DNA from 4 places in the Paenibacillus sp. FSL R5-0914 genome. Region 1 is predicted to be linked to each of the others. Evidence: riboswitches for the same ligand, from Rfam matches in the RefSeq annotation. Region 1 holds a riboswitch; each other region holds the start of a gene.

Evidence for each region. A riboswitch is a leader RNA that binds a small molecule or an ion and turns the genes downstream of it on or off. The one in region 1 is predicted to bind cyclic di-GMP.
Region 2: it holds a riboswitch for cyclic di-GMP, as region 1 does, so the genes downstream of both, MKX60_RS13230 (thiamine pyrophosphate-binding protein) here and MKX60_RS02050 (anti-repressor SinI family protein) in region 1, are expected to answer to the same signal.
Region 3: it holds a riboswitch for cyclic di-GMP, as region 1 does, so the genes downstream of both, MKX60_RS00735 (transglutaminase-like domain-containing protein) here and MKX60_RS02050 (anti-repressor SinI family protein) in region 1, are expected to answer to the same signal.
Region 4: it holds a riboswitch for cyclic di-GMP, as region 1 does, so the genes downstream of both, MKX60_RS04745 (NPCBM/NEW2 domain-containing protein) here and MKX60_RS02050 (anti-repressor SinI family protein) in region 1, are expected to answer to the same signal.

The regions. Positions count from the first base shown of each region.
Region 1 is NZ_JBBORH010000001.1:479,934-484,909, forward strand. It holds gene MKX60_RS02030 (hypothetical protein) at 1-913, shown strand, start outside; gene sipW (signal peptidase I SipW) at 915-1,502, shown strand; gene MKX60_RS02040 (TasA family protein) at 1,594-2,214, shown strand; gene MKX60_RS02045 (helix-turn-helix domain-containing protein) at 2,374-2,703, shown strand; gene MKX60_RS02050 (anti-repressor SinI family protein) at 2,904-3,059, opposite strand; cyclic di-GMP riboswitch class I at 3,086-3,170, opposite strand; gene MKX60_RS02055 (2-oxoglutarate dehydrogenase E1 component) at 3,641-4,976, shown strand, end outside.
Region 2 is NZ_JBBORH010000001.1:3,001,891-3,006,866, forward strand. It holds gene MKX60_RS13215 (3-oxoacyl-[acyl-carrier-protein] synthase III C-terminal domain-containing protein) at 1-779, opposite strand, end outside; gene MKX60_RS13220 (hypothetical protein) at 831-1,181, opposite strand; gene MKX60_RS13225 (carboxymuconolactone decarboxylase family protein) at 1,220-1,588, opposite strand; gene MKX60_RS13230 (thiamine pyrophosphate-binding protein) at 1,599-3,242, opposite strand; cyclic di-GMP riboswitch class I at 3,361-3,456, opposite strand; gene MKX60_RS13235 (methyl-accepting chemotaxis protein) at 3,648-4,898, opposite strand.
Region 3 is NZ_JBBORH010000001.1:187,619-192,594, reverse strand. It holds gene MKX60_RS00755 (phospholipid carrier-dependent glycosyltransferase) at 1-946, shown strand, start outside; gene MKX60_RS00750 (glycosyltransferase family 2 protein) at 1,047-2,027, shown strand; gene MKX60_RS00745 (GtrA family protein) at 2,017-2,421, shown strand; gene MKX60_RS00740 (class D sortase) at 2,456-3,106, shown strand; cyclic di-GMP riboswitch class I at 3,231-3,311, shown strand; cyclic di-GMP riboswitch class I at 3,420-3,500, shown strand; gene MKX60_RS00735 (transglutaminase-like domain-containing protein) at 3,514-4,323, shown strand; rRNA gene MKX60_RS00730 (16S ribosomal RNA) at 4,696-4,976, shown strand, end outside.
Region 4 is NZ_JBBORH010000001.1:1,086,122-1,091,097, forward strand. It holds gene MKX60_RS04730 (Crp/Fnr family transcriptional regulator) at 15-698, shown strand; gene MKX60_RS04735 (EAL domain-containing protein) at 850-1,737, shown strand; gene MKX60_RS04740 (hypothetical protein) at 1,847-2,419, shown strand; cyclic di-GMP riboswitch class I at 2,577-2,663, shown strand; gene MKX60_RS04745 (NPCBM/NEW2 domain-containing protein) at 2,818-4,976, shown strand, end outside.

The sequences.
Region 1 (4,976 bases):
TGAGCTTGATGTCGCAGCGCAAGAGATTTCCACACAAATCTCCGCGCTTCAATCTCAAATCGATGGCGTGAATGAGCAACTGGCCACCAACAGCCAAATTTGGAACGAAATCAATGGTGAGCTGAACGCAGCAGCAGCCGTCCTATTCCAGATTGGAGGATATATGACCTCTCTAGATTCAAACTGTCTAGAAATCAAGGATGAACAATTCTTCAGAGAGCTGCAAAGCAGCCTGAATCAAAGCGGTGTAATCTCTGAATCCCTGAATGCTTCCTTAAAGGGAGTCATCCAATATCTAAACTCCATACACGACATCGGGCTTCCATTTGCTTCGGTAGTGACCAGTGATGTATATGGACAACCCGAGTTACGCAACGAGGCGTTTCAGCAGCCGTTACCTTTCCTGATTCCTTTTAGTCAGCCGGCCGGAAATATCTCTAGCGAACTTACCTCCACTTATGAAAATCTCAATACTGAAATGAATGGTCTTAAAGAATCGGCTACTTCAGGAATCAGCAATCTTCAGAGTCAGCTCCAAATGATCAGTCAAACCCGTGAACAACAATTGGAAGCACTTGAGAAAGCCCGACTAGAGGCGCTGGAACAAACGAAGAAAGAAGAAGAACGTTTGGCACTGGAGAAAAAAGAAAAGCAAGAAGCTGAGGAGAAAGCAAAATCGGAAGTGACTCCACCGACAGGTGAAGCTGCTCCAGAGAAAATAAATAAAGAACAGCCTGAAGCCCCAGCCACTAACCCGGTCGTTCCGGAAATTGGTGAAGAGCTAACGATTCCAAAAGATGTACCACAGCAAGCGGTTCCTCAGGAGGCGCCAAAAGCGGAAGATACAACCACTTCCCCACCGGTAGCAACACCAGCCCCTTCGGACCCTCAACAAGTTAAAGGTGGCGAATAATATGCGGATTAAAAAAATGATCAACAATACATTATCGAGCATCATGCTTGTGATATTCATTCTGCTGGTGGTAGCCGTAGTTTTATCAAAGGCCTCCGGCGGTGAACCTGCCTTCTTCGGATACCAGATCAAATCGGTACTCTCAGGTTCGATGGAACCAGGGATTCAAACCGGATCGATTGTCGCTTTAAAACCCGGAGGAGATATGAATCGCTTCAAAAAAGGCGATGTGATCACCTTTAGAAATGAAGAAAACCTGCTCATTACTCACCGTGTTGTAGAAGCAACAATGAACAACGCTACTGGTGAAGCCATGTATCGCACGAAAGGCGATAACAATGATGCGCCCGATATGAACCCTACCAGTTCCACGAATGTTGTAGCTGAGTATACCGGGGTCACCGTACCTTACGTAGGTTACGCTATGAATTTCGCAGTTTCCAAAGCTGGAAGTGTTGTGCTCATGATCGTACCAGGCTTGATGCTCCTGCTCTATGCCCTGTATTCATCATGGAAGGCTGTAGCTGCACTCGAAAAGAAAAATGCTGCTATACTTCCCACCTCCCCACCTCCAACTGAAATACAGTAATCCGTTGATTGTCCGCTTCCGCTTACGAACCGGAAGTTACAATATATAACTTTTATAAAAAAACCACAAAAACCGAGGAGGAATTTTAATTATGGGTATCAAAAAAACATTGGGTCTTGGCGTAGCATCTGCAGCACTGGGTTTATCATTGATTGGTGGAGGAACTTTCGCTTACTTTAGCGACACTGCACAAAGCACCGCTACATTCGCAGCAGGTACACTGGATTTGAACTCTGATCCTTCTGTTATCGTTGATTTGAAGGATCTGAAGCCAGGCGATACGATCAAAAGAGACTTCAAACTAAAAAATGACGGTACACTTGATATCGGTTCGATCCTCCTCAAAACAGCTACCTCTATTAATGATGTAGGTGGTAACAACGGCGCTAACGATTTGGCAAAATCCATCAAAGTTAAATTCCTGGTGAATAAAGATAAAAGCGGCATCTTACCTGGTAGTGAAGAGAAAGTAGTTTGGGAAACTACCCTGGCCGATTTGAAGACTCAGACACCGGATCTCGTAAAAAATACTGGACTTGATGCAATCTGGGGTACTAGCGAAGCATCTGGAATTAAGGCCGGCACAAATGATAGCTTCACCGTTCAATTCGAATTTGTTGATAACGGCCAAGAGCAAAACTACTTCCAAAAAGATTCATTAACTCTGACTTGGGATTTCGTAGGTAAGCAAACTGCTGGATCCGCTAAATAATCTAATAAGTCTTCCATTCGAAGAGCAGCAGATTCTTATTCCGGAAAGCGGATAAGTAGATGCTGCTCTTCTCTTTACAATAAACTTTGTCGAATTTATTGATATTTGCTATACTAATAACAAAAATTACGGAGGGGCGTCAGCATAGTGCCACAAAATATGGGCCAACGTATCCAGCATCTCCGCCTAGAAAAGGGATTGTCCCTATCTGAGCTTGCGGACAGAGCGGATGTTGCTAAGTCGTATCTTAGCAATGTGGAGAGAAACATCCAATCCAATCCTTCAATCCAGTTTATCGAAAAGATCGCCGATGCGCTTCAGGTATCCATCCACGCTTTGCTCTATGGAGAACCTAATGATGCTGAGGAGTCACCTTTAGATTCGGAATGGTTCCGATTGGTGCAGGAAGCTATGGCCTCAGGCATAAGCAAACGCGAATTCAAGGAGTTTCTGGACTACCAGAAATGGCGCCTTGATCAGAAGGATTAATATTCCACCTGACCTGATAAGATCCTCTTCTACTCATACTATTAAACATAAGCGCCTTCGCCTCCTAACATGGACTGCGAAGGCGTTTGAATTCTAGCAGAATATAAGGACCAAGTCTGAAACTTATAGATTCTTATATAAAGAAAAAGAGCACAGCGAGTTATCGCTGTGCTCTTTTGATATCTAATGCTCTGAATGTATTACTGCACGGCTTGCACAGTCTTCTCATGAAAGAAGCGACGAATTTCATCTGCCTTTATGCCAGCCTTCTTAGCTGCTAATAATAAATGGACCCACTCTACGTCTAGATCAATGACCTGCTGTTCTCTGTTGCTTCCCTGGTTGGACTTGTCCAAAAAATCTCCTCCTAAGATTTTAGTCCCCAGGCAATCCGGCTGTCATAGTATTTCTACCTTAGACCCGCGACTTTGTGCCCCTGCCTTTCGGCAGGTTTACCTTTTACTGGACCCTTTACACGAAAGGATCTACTTTGAATATATGAAAATCGCTAACTGCAATAACATTATACTATACTAAAGTGGAAAAGTGTGTCGATTTCTGATTAGTTTTTCCATTAAAAAACAAAAAATAGAAGCGATTTTGTGCGATATCTTGTCCTATTAACACGATACTCGTCCCATTCATAAAATTAATTAAGCCAATATAATGATACTTCCTTCCCTATTAGTTAAAAATAAGGATATTAGAATCATTTTAGTGGGCCTTAGGAATGGGTAATGAGAAGAAACAGCGTTCTTTTCATTAGAACAAGCTAACCCATACCATTTTGCGAACGTATTGGACGAAAGAATGAATTGATTACACGTGTGGAAAGTAGCACAATAAGATGAGAAATGAAACCGCAATCATCACAGCTCCAGTAAGCGTTGACACAAAATGTCACGTATGGAGTTCATCCGTTAAGGAGGATGTATTCATGGCAGCCAAAGAGCCCTATAACGAATCCATTTGGAGTAAGTATTACGGACCCAATTTAGGCTACATTCAAGAAAGATATGAACAGTTTGTGAAAGATCCTTCCACCGTAGAGAATAATTATCGCGAGCTTTTTACAAATTCGGGTCCCCCACCCCTAACACCGGATAGCGAACCGGCTCCACAGCCTCGCATTTCGGGAGACACCGAATGGCTTAGAAAGGCAGTAAGAGCTTCCAAGCTAATCGCTAATATTCGTATATATGGCCATATGGCCGCTGATATTGATCCGCTTGAGCGCGATCACAATCCCATGGCTAAATATCTTGAACTCGAAACCTATGAGCTGACTCGTGAGGATCTGCTCGCACTACCTGCCACGCTCATTTGGGAGAATGCGCCGAATGATGTGCATACCGGATGGGATGCAGTTCAGCGTATGCGTCAGGCTTACACCAAGACAATCGCCTATGAATTCGGGCATGTGCATGAAGAACAAGAACTGAAATGGTTGAACAGACAGGCAGAATCCACAAGCTCACCAGCGCCTTTAAATAATGCAGAACGTAAAGAGCTGCTAAACCGCCTGATCCAAGTAGAGCAATTCGAAACCTTCCTCCACAAAACCTTTGTGGGTCAGAAGCGGTTCAGCTTGGAAGGCAATGACGCTCTCGTACCGATGCTGGATGAAATCGTACGCGCTGCTGCGCATGACGGCGCAGAGCATATTCTGATGGGCATGGCGCATCGTGGTCGCCTCAACGTTCTTGCACATATTTTGGGCAAACCTTATGACATTATATTTTCAGAGTTTCATCATTCTCCGAACAAGGAGCTTTTCCCTTCCGAAGGCTCTACAGGCATTAACTATGGCTGGACGGGTGATGTGAAATACCATCTGGGTGCAGATCGCGCTGTCCGTGAAGGAGAAACCGTACGCACAAGAATAACACTAGCGAATAACCCAAGTCACTTGGAATTCGTCAACCCTGTCGTGGAAGGCTTCACTCGTGCTGCTCAAGAAGATCGGAGCACAGCCGGATTGCCGAAGATTGATACCAGTAAAGCTATGGCGGTACTGATGCATGGCGATGCCGCTTTTCCAGGTGAAGGGATTGTTGCAGAAACACTTAATATTGGCAAACTTCAAGGTTATCAGAATGGCGGGACGATCCATATCATTGTTAATAACCGGATCGGCTTTACGACAGAAAGCGAAGACTCCCGTTCAACGCATTATGCGAGTGACATCGCCAAAGGATATGAAATTCCAATTATCCATGTCAATGCTGATGATCCTGAGGCCTGTATATCAGCCGTTCGTTTAGCTAGTGCAT
Region 2 (4,976 bases), 2.5 Mb from region 1:
GAAAGCTGTGAGAAACAGGCCGCTTTTATAGATTCAGGCGCTATGTTGTTATCAGATAGAAGCGTGCGAATCGATTCAGAAGCAGCATCTACGCAAATGGAATCATCAAATGGAATGAACTTCACATTGAATTCTCCAGCCGCGACGCCTTTTCTACCCAGATTAGCCAAGCCTTCAGCCGGGAACATGGAGTTGCCGTAAACGCATGTGTCTGTTTGATAGACAGAATCAATGAAGCCTACCGCATTATCATCGCGCACAAGAAGGACTGCCGCAGCTGCATCACCGAAGTTAGCATAATAGACAGGATCATTCTTATCTGCATGAGGTGCTACATAATCGGATCCGATGACCAAAGCACGTTTAATTCTAGGATTGGCTTGCATTTGACGGCTCACCTGTTCTACGGAAGCAGTCATACCTGCACAGTTAGCGTTGCTATCTATACAAATTGTATGGGATGCGCCGTTAATTAAACGGTGAATCATTAAAGAGTTAGTAGGAAAGATATATTCAGGAGTTTGACTTGCATAGGCAATAAGATCGATATCAGCGCCAGTGAGACCATTTTTATCCAACACATTACTGGCAGCCTCAAAAGCCATCGTAAGAGAATTTTCTTCCTCATTCTTAATGCTATAGCGCGTATCACGACCTAAAGTGGTCAGTAGACCTCGGATATCAATACCCTTTTCGTCAAAATGCTTAATAAAAAAGTCGTTACCAACTTTATTACTGGGATGATAGATATCAATGTCTTGAATACGAATTCCGGTCATATGAATGAATCCTCCTGAAAAACTCTATAGTTTTTTTAGTTATAAGAAGAATTAAGCTGTAACGGTGGAAATGATCTCGATGTTTTCTAGTCCTGCTTTACGACCCAGACGAGCAAGCTGCATTTTAAGAATTGGGTTATTCTCAAGGGTTAGATTTACTTTTACAAATCCATCATTCTTAAACATTACGAAGCAACCTTCCAAAAGAGGCACAACATCAGGAGCAGTTACGTTTAGCTTTCTGCAGTCGATTTGTAATTCATAGTCAGCTGGAGTGATAGGATTAATAGTTTGTTGATAAGCTTGGATAGATTTCAGACCATCTTCTTCAGAAAATGTTCCTTCCAGCTCAATATTGATCACTTTTTTAGTAGTGTCTGTCTTTAAAGTAAACTGTCCCACGTTAACATCTCCCGATATTTTAATTTTACTGAAAATAGTTACTTTATTTCTTCAATCGTTTCGAGAAGAATATTAAAAGCGGTGATGATTCTAGGTGCCCCTATAGCGGGTACTAAGTGTAATAGAATACCTTTGAGTTGTTCTACAGTAACTCCCACACGAAGAGCCATGACATAATGAACACCCAATTGATCAAACTGACCCATCGAAATCAGGGCAGAGATAACTGCGATTTCCTTCCAGTCAGCTTCGATTGTGTTGCGTTGAAAAATATCGCCGTAGGCATTCCCCATAATAAATTCAGCCAAATCGGGGAAATGTTCTTTAATCGGAGCCAGTGCTTTAGCTCCGTAGTCTCCAGAGAGATTCGTGAAGTGGTTCAGACCACTGTTTACATTGTCTTTCATAAGTGACCTCCTAATTTAGGTTCAAAGTACGGTGAGCAGTCGGAGGGACCTCATCACGGTCTGTTAGCAGTTCAATGACGGCAACACGGTTGATGGCAACAGCATCCTTGATGGCTGTTTCGAACTCCTCCGCTGTCTCACATTTGTAACCCTTAGCGCCTAGTGATTCTGCGAATTTCACAGCATCCATAGGGACTTCGTAGATAGTTCCGTCAATACGTCCTGTAGTTTTTTCCATACCTTTTAGAGCCATATCTAGCTGTTTATTATTCACAACAATGAATATGACAGGAATATCCTTGCAGACAGCAGCGTTAATCTCTGCGCCTAGCATCATAAAGCAGCCATCTCCTGTAATGCAGAAGATCGTTTCTTCTGGAGCAGCAACCTTTGCACCAATCGCCATTCCGATGGAATTACCCATACAAGCAAAGTAAGCATCGAAAACAAAACTGCCCGGTTTCTTAACCTTGTACCATTTCGCAGCATGGAAACCGTGACTTCCATCATCAACAAAGACTGTGCTGTTATAAGGAATCAAATCACTCATCGTACTCAAGACCGATGCAAGTGAAAGGTTTGGTAAAATCGGAGGCTCTTCGGTATAATCGGAATTTGTCGGTGCTTCGCGTTTTGTGATGTTGTTCGTGTCAATATTATTGAGATAGTAAACTAGATTGTCCCGTAGATCTCCAGTCACTGGAATCGTTTTAGAGAACAATATTTTTCCGACAAAAGTCGGATCGCTATCAAACTGAATTAATGTTGCAGGATGATTTTCCCTTTTAAGATTACAAATTGTCATATCACTTAAACGTGAGCCGAGAACGATAAATAGATCACTTTGATTCAGCAAGTCATCCCCATGGGTACAACCGCCTACTCCAATTGGACCGTGATAGAGTGGATGATCCCAAGCTATAGCCCCTTTACCACCTGGAGATGTAACTACAGGAATATTAAATGTTTCCGCTAATTGAATTAGCTCACTATGTGCTCCTGAGCGGTTAACGCCTTTACCCGCGATAATTATTGGATTCTTAGAGTTATTTATAGCATCAAGTACACGGTCGATATTAGCATGGCTAACCAGTGATTCGCGTTCAGGGATTACAATATTACATTCCTCTAGCAATTCCGTTTGTACATCAAAGGGAATACAAAGGTGAACTGGACCACGATTACCGCTCAAGGCAATGGATATGGCATGATTAAAGATTGTGCTAAAGTGGTCTCCACGTTCAATAAGCTTGCTATATAAGGTGGCAGGTCTAAACATATCAGCTAAATCAGCTAGAAAAGAGGTAGAGTCCTGACATTGGGGGATTCCAAGCTCTTTAATAGATTGATGGCCAGTAATAAATAGGACAGGTAGGTTGTTAGCCTTAGCATGTGCTGCTGCAGTTAATAGGTTTGTTCCACCAGGACCTGAAGTACCAAAAGCTACACCTAGTTTTCCAGTTTTAAGCGCATACCCGGCTGCTTCGAAGCCGGAACTGGACTCATGTCTCCCGGGAATAAATTCAATACCGTAATCTACCATTTTAAGAACAATAGGACAAATGGATTTCCCGATAATACCAAAGGAATGGGTAACACCTAGGTTCCGTAGTGCTTCCGACATGTAATCTGCGACTGTCTTCAAAAAATACACCTCACAAGTTGATTGTTATTTTAAAATCAAACATTAGAAAACCTGTGCTCTGAATTAGGGCACAGGTTGGTGGCATAAATCGCCATAGAGACTGAACAATTGTTCAGTCGTCTTGGTTTTCTGCAACCTGGCAGTCATGGCCTCTGATTAAAAATGAGGCTGTAGATCCATGGTTTTGCGTCATCCTCTTTCGAAGATTTTGCCAATATTAATTTTAAAATTTATAAGAAGAATTTTCCTTTACAATATATTCCTAGAGAACCTTTGTCAATATATTTTCGCAAATTAACTCGAATTTTGACGAAAGTCTTGTCCAACCTATGAAATAATAGATATAAAAAAACTCCCCCTAAGTCAAAACTTAGGAGGAGTTTTTGGACTTGTTTATATATTTTTGCAAGTGACTTAAAACTTGAAAATATGGATAGTCTTCTGTAGATTAAACACAGCCTGTGTCATTTTCTCAGTTTCTTCAGCAACGGACTGCAGGGCATTAATTTGTTCATTCATAGCGGCGGATACTTCCTCGGTGCCGGCAGCGGTTTGCTGTGTGATTGCAGAGATATTCTCTATTGCACTTGAGATTTTCAAGGCACTTTCCAACATCAGATCACTTTCAGCAGAGAAGGAAGAGATTTGCTCGGTAATATACTGCACACTTTGCACAATTTGAGCAAAGATATGAGCAGATTGAGTGATCATCTCATTCTGTACCTGTACGACTTCTTCGTTGATAGCGATATTGTCAATCGCTTGTTTGATATCAGTTTCGATGCTCCGAACTAAGCCAAAGACTTCCTTCGTTGAAGCCGTTGATTCTTCGGCAAGTTTACGAACCTCCTGTGCGACTACAGCAAAACCTCGACCATGCTCTCCGGCGCGTGCTGCTTCGATGGAGGCATTCAGCGATAAGAGGTTGGTCTGCTCAGCGATCTCTGTGATGGTTTTTGTAATCATCGTAATTCCGCGAGCATTATGAGACAGGGCTTCGATAGTATCAGCTACTTTTTGAGTAGCCTGGATGTTTTTGCGCATGCCTTCAGCTTGAGTATCAACGGACTGCCGTCCTTGTTCAACTAGTTCTAATGTATGTATTGAACGTCTGTTCATTTCTTTCGTTGAGTTCGTATAATTGGATACTTTATTCTCAATATCTTTAATAGATTCTGTCATTTCAGCGATATCCGTAGATATTTCATTTGCACCAAGAGCTAGCTCGTTAGACGAAGAGGCTACCTGTGCCATGACAATTTTCAAATTCTGATTCTTATCTTCGATTCCACGGCTTGCATCCATAACTTGACGAGTGATTTGTGATGCTTCTGTCAAAATCTTCTTGAGCTTGTCAATCATAGTATTAAAGGAACGACTTACGTCCCCCATAGACCCGTTCTCATCGGCTCTACTAGTAAAATCCCCTTTTGAAATACTATGAGATACATTCGCGATGTCATCAAAAGAAGATGTAAGCGTTCTCTCGATAAAGCGGGCCACGGGGAAAGTTAGAGCAGCAAGAACTACGATTAGAACAATACCCAAAATAATGTTGCCTAAGATCATAAAAGTAACTAAAACAGGAATAGCAAATAGTGCGGCAACGAGGTAACATCCGGCAACAATTCTTTGTTTTAACGGAAGTTTATGCATCCAGTTCATTGGTATAATGTCCTCCTTATTAATATTATGTATTGGTGTTATTATATGGGATTTAAAGGTGATTGGTCTATAGTAAGA
Region 3 (4,976 bases), 290 kb from region 1:
CATGTTAATGTTTTATTTCATGCAGCGATATTACACTATGAATTTCTTCAGGCAGCCCTTAAGAAAAACGCTAATTCCGTTGTTCTGGTCCGGGCTATTCTTCGGAATTGGTGTCGCCTCCAAGTGGATTGTACTGTACGGAGGAGCTGGGCTGGCCATTATGCTAGCTATCTCGCTCTTCGAGCGCTACAGAGAATACCAAGCATCGGGACGGTTGCTCGCGGAAGGGAAGATCAAAGATAAGGAACTGCTGGGCACCTGTCGCGAAGCCGTAAATTCGTTCTGGAAAAATACCATTATTACGCTAGCTAGTTGTGTTGCATTTTTCGTAATCATACCGGTCATTATTTATAGTTTATCTTTTGTTCCGGGTTTATCTGCATCCGCAGAGGGCTTTACTATAAAAGGCTTGATTGATTCCCAAAAGAACATGTACAACTATCACAGTCAGCTTGTAGCTACACATCCTTTTGCTTCCTCCTGGTGGCAATGGCCGTTTATGAAGAGACCCGTCTGGTTCTTCAGTGGCAGTGAGGGATTGCCGCAAGGTCAGGTCAGCAGTATAGTGACTATGGGGAATCCGCTTATCTGGTGGACGGGGATTTTCGCAATGCTGGCAACACTGTGGATTACACTGAAACGCAAAGATAAGACCCTCTATATGATCTGGATCGCCTTTTTCTCACAATATGTTCCGTGGATGCTTGTCCCAAGGGAAACCTTTATCTACCATTATTTTGCTATGGTGCCTTTTATGATTCTTGGTATTGTATATATAATGAAGTTGCTAGATAGCAAATATCCTGAGGCTCGTTATGTTAGTTATGTCTATGTGGCTGTTGCTTTACTGCTCTTTGTCGCGTTCTACCCTGTCCTGTCAGGGATGCAGGTAAGCGGAGATTATGTGAAGAATATGCTGCGTTGGTTCCCATCTTGGGTTTTCTAAGATTTTTTAAAAATATCTATAACAATAAGTTTATGCTTACAGCGTTATTATGAAGTACAGAAAGATGTAACGCTCCATAAAGCTTTTAGGAGGAATAAAGGTGAAAGCCAGATATAGTGTAATTGTACCCATGTTCAATGAGGAGCAAGTAATTAGCGTTACTTACGAACGTTTGAAAAAAGTAATGGACGAATGCGGCGATACTTATGAGCTAGTCTTCGTTAATGACGGAAGTCGTGATCGTTCGGCCCAGATGATTCGGGAGATCAGTGATCGGGATGAATGCGTCAAGCTAATTGACTTCTCGCGTAATTTCGGACATCAGGTAGCGATTACAGCTGGCATGGACTATGCCGAAGGTCAAGCGGTTGTTGTTATTGACGCTGACCTTCAAGATCCACCGGAGGTCATTTTGCAAATGATCGAGAAGTGGAAAGAGGGCTATGACGTTGTGTATGCGAAGCGGCTGAAGCGCCGTGGAGAAACGATGTTCAAAAAGGTAACGGCCAAGATCTTTTATCGATTGCTCAGCAGCATGACAAGTGTAGACATTCCCACGGACACAGGTGATTTTCGTCTTATTGATCGTAAGGTATGTGATGTCTTGCGAGGTCTCAAGGAAAAAAACCGGTATGTCAGAGGTTTAGTGAGCTGGGTCGGCTTCAAGCAGACGATGGTGGAATATGAGCGGGAAGAACGATTTGCAGGAGAAACTAAGTATCCTCTTAAGAAAATGATTCGTTTTGCGCTGGATGGGATCACTTCCTTTTCGCATAAGCCACTTAAGATTGCTACGTATGTCGGATTCTTTCTTTCCTTCTCGAGCTTTCTCTATTTATTCTTCGTATTGTTTCAAAGAATCTTTTTCACCTCATGGACGGTTCCAGGTTGGGCTTCCATTGTAGGGGTCAATTTGCTCTTTAACGGTATCGTTCTGATGCTGTTAGGTGTAATCGGTGAGTATATTGGACGAATTTATGACGAGTCTAAGGATAGACCGTTGTATATTGTCAGTGAGACCATAGGATATCGTAACGAAGAAGAAGTGGATCACCGGAAGGATTACAAAGATGTCAGATAAGAACTTTCGGACTGCTTTCATACAGTTTCTCAAATTTAATGCTGTAGGTCTGGTAAATACCCTCATTGATTTCGTAATCTTCACATTACTGAACTCACTTGGGATGGTATATGCGTTGGCACAGGTGATTTCTTATAGTGCAGGGACAGCGAACAGCTTTATATTGAATAAAAAAGTAACCTTCAAGGATCGTGATCGTGGCAATAAAGAGGGTTTTGATAAGACGCAGTTGCTGAAGTTTATCGTACTGAATCTGGTAGTACTCGGAATATCGTTGTTGCTAATGCATCTGTTGACTGACAAACTAGGCATTCAAGTGTTGATCTCTAAGGTATTAGTAACGTTTGTGACGGTGATCATTAACTTCTTCGGAAGTCGTAAATGGGTATTCTAAAGTTCAGTAGAACCAATCTACGGAGGTGAAAATCATGCGTAAATTCTCGTATGTGCTCATACTGGCGGGGATCCTTATCATGCTCTATCCAAAAGCTAACGAATGGTATAACGACTGGCAGCAGGATAAGCTATTAGAATCGGCTGAACTGAGCACCAGTGAAAGTACTCCACCACCTGATCTGAAGAGCAGATATGCCGAGGTCACTCAGCTACTAGCTGAGGAATCAGCTTTAGATGCACAAGCACAGCCGCAAGAAACAGAAAAGCCGGAACCGGAAATTGAAGTGGGTGGCAAAGTTATCGCATTAATTGAGATCGATAAGATCGATCTGAAGCTGCCAGTATTAGAAGGGGCTACTAAAGCGAATATGAAGCATGCGGCGGCCCATATGAAAGAAACAACTCCAATAGGAGAAATAGGGAACGCCGCAATAGCTGCACATAGAGCTAGAACTACGGGCAGATTGTTTAACAGATTGAATGAGGTTGTGATTGGGGATACGATTTCGGTAAAGACTAGCGATCAGACCTATAATTACGAGGTTTATGATATTTCTGTTGTACTTCCTAGTGATGTGTCTGTTCTAGACGGGAATAACAAAGATAAAATTCTTACTCTAATTACGTGTGACCCACTAGTAGATCCTACACATCGTTTGATTGTTCATGCCAAGCTTTCCTAATCGTTGACGAGAAATAACAAGAGAATTCAAATACAGAGAAATAACTATAAAATAATAGTAAATCTAGCAATTTTGTTCTTGTTTACGAGGATAAATATGGTAGTATAAGACTATAAAAGCTAAACACGATAAACGGCAAACCTATCGAAAGGTAGGGACGCAAAGCTAAAGGGCCTTCCCGTAAGGATGGCAGCCAGTTACCGAATGAAGAGGCTTTTTTTGTTTTTATAAAATATATAAGAATCTTAGATTCATATTTCTACTTGGACTGATTCTCTTAATTTGTCTAGTGAAATTAGAACAGATAGAGCTTATACGATAACGGCAAACCTATCGAAAGGTAGGGACGCAAAGCTAAAGGGCCTTCCCGAAAGGATGGCAGCCAGCTACCGAAAGGGGTTTTATCCGTGAAAAAGGTTTATTTTATGATGGTGGCGCTGTTCGTACTGATTACTGCGGTTCCGGTAAGCACAGCTCAAGCCGCAAGTGTAGATGCAAGCTGGTTGATTACATCGAAAGTGGCTCAAGGTGTTATTGGAATTAACTATGATATTCCGAAAGATAAAAGAATCAAACTCATGATCACTAAAGACAACAGCAGCTATACATATAACTTATATGCTTCTGGACAAGCTGAGGACTTCCCTTTACAACAAGGTAATGGTACTTATAAGGTTTCTGTTCTTGAGAACACAACCGGCAATAAATACAAAGCGTTATATTCCGAAGTAGTAGACGTAACCATGAGTGACTCGAACTCCGTATATTTGGGCTCCGTACAGAATGTGAAATGGAGTTCTTCTGATAAAGCGATCCTTAAGGCAAAAGAGCTTACAAAAGGCAAAACAACAGATGAAGAGAAAGTTAAGGCAATCTATAACTATATAGTTGCTAATGTACAATACGATTATTCTCTTGCTAATAACGTAACAACAGATTACATTCCGAACATTAACAACACTTTGAATACTAAAAAAGGAATCTGCTATGACTATGCTTCTCTTTTTGCCGCAATGCTGCGTAGTGTAGATGTGCCTGCTAAATTGGTGATGGGGAATACTAGCTACGTTACGCAATACCATGCATGGAATGAAGTGTTGATGGATGGGAAATGGGTTACTATTGATACAACGGTAGATGCATCGTCAGCGAAGAGTAAGAAGAATACGGATTTTATTAAGGCTTCAAGTAAGTATACTGCAGCAAAATACTATTAATTTGCATCGCTAGATTCATAACTCTATTAAATAAACAACTAGCTTAATTATTAAGCTAGTTGTTTATTTTTCTATTAGGGGTTGCTTTTCTATGAATAGATAGGTTATTATAGTTAAGCGTTGTTAGACAGCGTACAGGCAATGTTTGAGAGAGTTATATAAACGGCTTTCGAAAAATAAAGCTTGCATTACTGAGAACAACATGATATATTATAAGAGTTGCTGCTGAGACATTAAACGGCGTCAACGAGAACTTGATCTTTGAAAACTGAACAACGAGTGAGTAGGAAATCACGAAAGTGAAATCCAAAATTTAGAGAATTAATTTTCTCGTCAGATGTTTCAAAATGAGCATATCGCTCTTTTCAATACTAATTGGAGAGTTTGATCCTGGCTCAGGACGAACGCTGGCGGCGTGCCTAATACATGCAAGTCGAGCGGAGTTACTTTGGAAGCTTGCTTTCAAAGTAACTTAGCGGCGGACGGGTGAGTAACACGTAGGCAACCTGCCCCTTAGACTGGGATAACTACCGGAAACGGTAGCTAATACCGGATAATTTCTTTTTTCTCCTGAAGAAAGAATGAAAGACGGAGCAATCTGTCACTGAGGGATGGGCCTGCGGCGCATTAGCTAGTTGGTGGGGTAACGGCCC
Region 4 (4,976 bases), 610 kb from region 1:
AAAGGAATAATGAGATGGAAGCTTCTTTTTGGACTGGCATTCGCTTCTTTCAGGGTTTACCCTCGAAGGAGATCGAGGCGGTCTCAAGACTGTTCACTTATAGGGCCTATTCCAAAGGTACTCTGGTGTTTGCAGAATCAGATCCGGGAGATCACGCCTATGTTATCTATTCGGGAATTATTAGGGTGTACGCTACTACGAAGGGGAAAGAGCATACCGTAGATCTTTTTGGAAAAGGGGATTTCTTTGGTGATCTGGAAGTGATTCATCCCTCTAATGTAAGAGTGTTATCCGCGGTGGCTATGAACGATACAGTATTATTTGAGATTAAACGTGAGCCTTTTGAGCAGATGCTTGCCGATTATCCATTGATTAAGGAACAATTGATGCTGCTGCAAATGGACCGTTTATTTTTATCGAATCGGTTATTACATGAAATGAAATTTCATGATGCGAGAGCGCGTGCGATATTTACACTAAGAAGACTACACCAAAGATTCGGAGTAGAGGAGCAAGGCAAACAGAGGATTGATCTTCGACTGACCCATCAGCAGTTCGCGGATATGATCGGAACGCTCAGGGAGACGGCTACCCTTGTGCTTAAAGATCTGCAAGAGCAAAAGATTATTGATATTCAACATCAGCAGATCACCGTGTTAGACCCGACGTATTTACTAGAGTATACGGATTTCGATTGAGAAGAGCAGTTCCGGGATCTTTTTCAGAGAATTGATTATTAAAGGGGTTATGAATGTGGCATGTAATCATTGTGTAGTAAGAGAGCTGAATTTTGAAATCAAGGCTCATGGTGAGCTTAATCTAAGGATTTTACCGGAGGTTATTCATCACTTGAGTAGAAGTAATACGATACATAAGGTAGAAGAAAATGTGATTACGATTAAGGAGGCTGGGGTGCGGGATTTTCTAGATTTCTGTAATGACCATATGGAGTCGGAGCAGTTTGAATTCCGTATAGATGACCAAACATGGAGACCTCTATCCGAATTACCCACTGTGCTTGATATGGAGTGGATTGATGAGGTTATAACTAAGGGCTTAGTTACTTGTCACTTCCAACCGATTGTGAACGTACGGGAAGAGATTTTTGCATACGAGCTCCTATCCAGATTTAAAAAAGAAGATGGGTCCCTTATCTATCCTAATGAGGTTTTTGCGGCGGCACGGAATCGTGGGCGTTTATATGCTTTAGACCGGTTATGTAGAATGACTGCTGTAAAATATGCTGCACCCTTAAATAAAAAAACGTTTATTAATTTTATCCCAACGTCGATCTACGCGCCAGAGTTCTGCTTAAGATCAACCGTTGAACTGGCCAATCAATTAGGCGTCGATCCCTCTCTTTTTGTCTTTGAAGTTGTTGAGACGGAGAAAGTGGATGATCTCGCTCATTTGAAAGCTATTTTGACATATTACAAGGATCGGGGATTTGAATACGCTTTAGATGATGTTGGCGAGGGCTTCAGCACGATCGAGATGTTATTGGAGCTTAAACCCCATTACATGAAGCTGGATATGAAATATGTTCAGGGTGTGTCCAGCGATCTGAACAAACAGGAAATAGCTAAACAATTTTTAGAAAAAGCTTTAGAAATCCAATCCGTTCCTTTAGCAGAAGGTGTGGAGTTTAGAGAGGACTTTGAATGGCTTAAGCAGAGTGGTTATCAGTTGTTTCAGGGATATTTATTTGGAAAGCCTGATCCGATTCCCAAACAGTGATCCTAATGAGTATAACTCCGTCTAGAGGATGAGATGAATTTCAGGTCAGAGTCTGAGTACAGCCAACCCCCGGGGTTGTATAATTAAGGTAATTGAGAAGGGGGACGGGATGGATATGAAATGGCATAAGTACATCACACACTGGGCGGATTCTAGAGGGTTAGGTGGACGAGAAATTGATTATCAATGGCCGTCTCCATCATTTCCGGTGGTAAGTATTCGCAGCAATTTGGGTCGATACTCAGGTCAGGGGTATGGTCACGGAAGCAAGCCACAAGTGAAGACAGCTGTTGGATTAATTGCTATTGGAGATGTAGCTGTAGGCTTGATTTCCATAGGTGCGATAAGCGTAGGGGTTCTATCCGTGGGTGCAATATCACTAGGAATGTGGTTAGCCCTTGGAGCGATAGCAATTAGCTGGCTTGGCTTCGCAGCTGGAGCGATTGCCATTGCAGGAGTGGCTGTAGGCGCGATCGCGATAGCCGAAAAAGCGTTGGGAGCTGTCGCCATAGGTGATACGGCATTTGGGGCGGTAGCCATAGGACGGATTGCTGGGGGAGCAGTAGCTATTGGCCAATGGGCATATGGTCTAATCGCAGTTGGCGAGCATGGCTTCGGGTTAATTCCCATCACGGGCGATGTGTGGAATTGGTTCCGGCGTTTGTTTGGTGCGGGGAGTTAAGTAGACCTCCAGTCCTAAAGGTTCCTCTCTCTTCCGGGATAGTCGATAAAGAATATCTATCACGATAGAAAAAGTAATTGCAATTACCTATTCGGATTTCATACCAATTAATCATGCGATCAGATGTAGCGTTATGTTACTCTTTGTAATGTATTCGAAACTTCATAGGCAAACCTATGGAAATGTAGGGACGCAAAGCTATAGGGACTAAGGTTATCATAACTATTGTCAGCCAGCTGCCAAAGAGTGTATTACGCTTTTTGTTAAAGTTTAATAAAAATTAAGTCTTAGTTTTTATGCGACTTTATACGCAATCAAGCTACTCTTTTGGGGTAGTTTTTTTTGTGCCTATTTTTAGGCACGGAAGAGATTCATATTACATCTGGGGGGTAGAAAAGATGAAAAAAATGATTGCGATCGCTACATCGGCAGCCATGTTAGCTAGTTTTTCGAGTGAGGCAGGTTATGTTTTAGCAAGTGATGTAAGCAAGGTAAGTGTAGTGAACACTGTAGTACAAAGCAAGGCTGACCTATTCAGCAATGCGTCAGTTATTCCGTTTGATCTGTACGGCAAGGCTATCCTAAGCGCTTATAATGATGTTTTTAGAATGAATCCTGCGAATATTAAATCCATTACCAATAACGGTGGCAACTACTCAGGTTCACCTATAGCTAAGGCTATGGATGGCGATATGAGTACGCATTGGGAAACGGGCAAACCGAACAGTTCAACGTTTACGAATGAGGTTGTCTTTGTTTTCAATGAGTCCACTGAATTAAATAGAATCGTATATGCTGCAAGACAATCCAGTGCAAAGGGGAAGGGGTTTGCTCAGGAATTTGATATTTATGGTTCAACTACGGATGCAGGCGATTATACGCTAGTATCCTCTGGAGAATATAAAGGCGGAGCAGGTGACGTAGTAGAGATTCAGTTTGCACCCACAGCCTTCAAGAGACTTAAATTTGTCTTCAAAAAAGCTAACCAAGATTGGGCGAGTGCGGCTGAGTTTTCTTTTTACAAAGAAGATACCGTATCCGCTAAAATGAAAAATTTATTTACAGATGATACCTTGAGTCAAGTTAGCGCAGCATTTAATACGGTGGGGAAATTAACGGCTTTAGAACAAGAAGTGCAGACACATCCACTGTACGCGCAGTTTCAAGCAGATATAGAGAATGCAAAAGTACTGCTGGAGAATCATCAAATAGAGGCAACAGCGGCTAAGGTTTCGAAGCTAAAAGGCTATGGTACAGCATATGAAAATGCCTATAGCGAAGCTTATAGAATGCCTAACTCTAATGTATCAAAAGTAACGGTGAACGGTGGGAGCTATCCAGGTACGAAACCGGAATACATGCTCGATGACCAGCCGAATACACACTGGGAAACGAACAAAAACAATGATGACAGCTTCACGAATGAAGTCGTGTTTGAATTAGCGCAAGCGAAAGTACTAGATAGATTGGCTTTTCTGGCTAGAGATAATCGTAAAGGCTTCCCAGAGGCTTTTGAAATTTATGCATCAGAAACAAGTAAGGGAGAAACCTTCCAGCTCGTATCTAGCGGAACCGCGACTAGTACGAATGATTTTCTGGAGTTTAAATTCGAACCTACGAAGTTTAAAAGATTGAAATTCAAGTTCACAAAAGCCAATATCAACAGACCCTTTGCAGCTGAATTTAGATTTTATACAGAGGATAAAGTAAGTGAAGCTGTAAATGGTATTTTCACAGATGGCACGATGAGTGCGGTTGTTCCTGCTTATAATAGCGTCGAAGCAATCAACGAATTAGAAGAAGCGGCAAAAGTACATCCGCTCTATCCAATCCTGAAAGATTCTTTGGATTTAGCTAAGAAGCTAGTGAATGGTGAAGTTCAAACCGAAGGCACCATCATTGAGGCGGAACAACGTGGAGATATGAAAAAGCATGCGCAGGAAAATCTGAGAATTGGTTTCGGTACGAACAACCAGCCTACAGGTCTCGTTGCAATGCCTGGAGATACAATCAACGTTTATGTGGACGCAGCTTCGAGCGATAAACTACCTTCTTTAGTCTTTTCTCAACAAGAGGCGGCTTGGAATGTTTGGGCTAGAGGTGTGCAATTGCGTCCAGGTAAGAACATTATAACCGTTCCTGAATTTGCTACGAATAGTTATTATGCACATGAAGTGACTAAAGGCGGTACAGTGTATATCGTCAATCCATATACAGCAGAGGAACAAGGTAAAGCACCTATGATCCGGTTCGAGGGGCTTACCAAGATCCCTATGATGACCAAGACTACAGATCCTGAACAATTTAAAGCCTTCTTAACCACCTATAAACAAAAATTAGATGAAGATAAGGCAGCGCATCCGAATGTTCAAGATCGCGAGCTCATCGATGTGGTGGAAATGGTCAGCGATCATGTTATTTTCACAGGAACTGCGACAGAAGCTTATAACAAGTTTATTACGCAAGAAAATGATCCGCTGGGTACCGTCACCGGCTATGATACTTGGATGAAGACGATCTTTGACTTCTATGGCTTGGATGGCAGTAGTGTGATTCA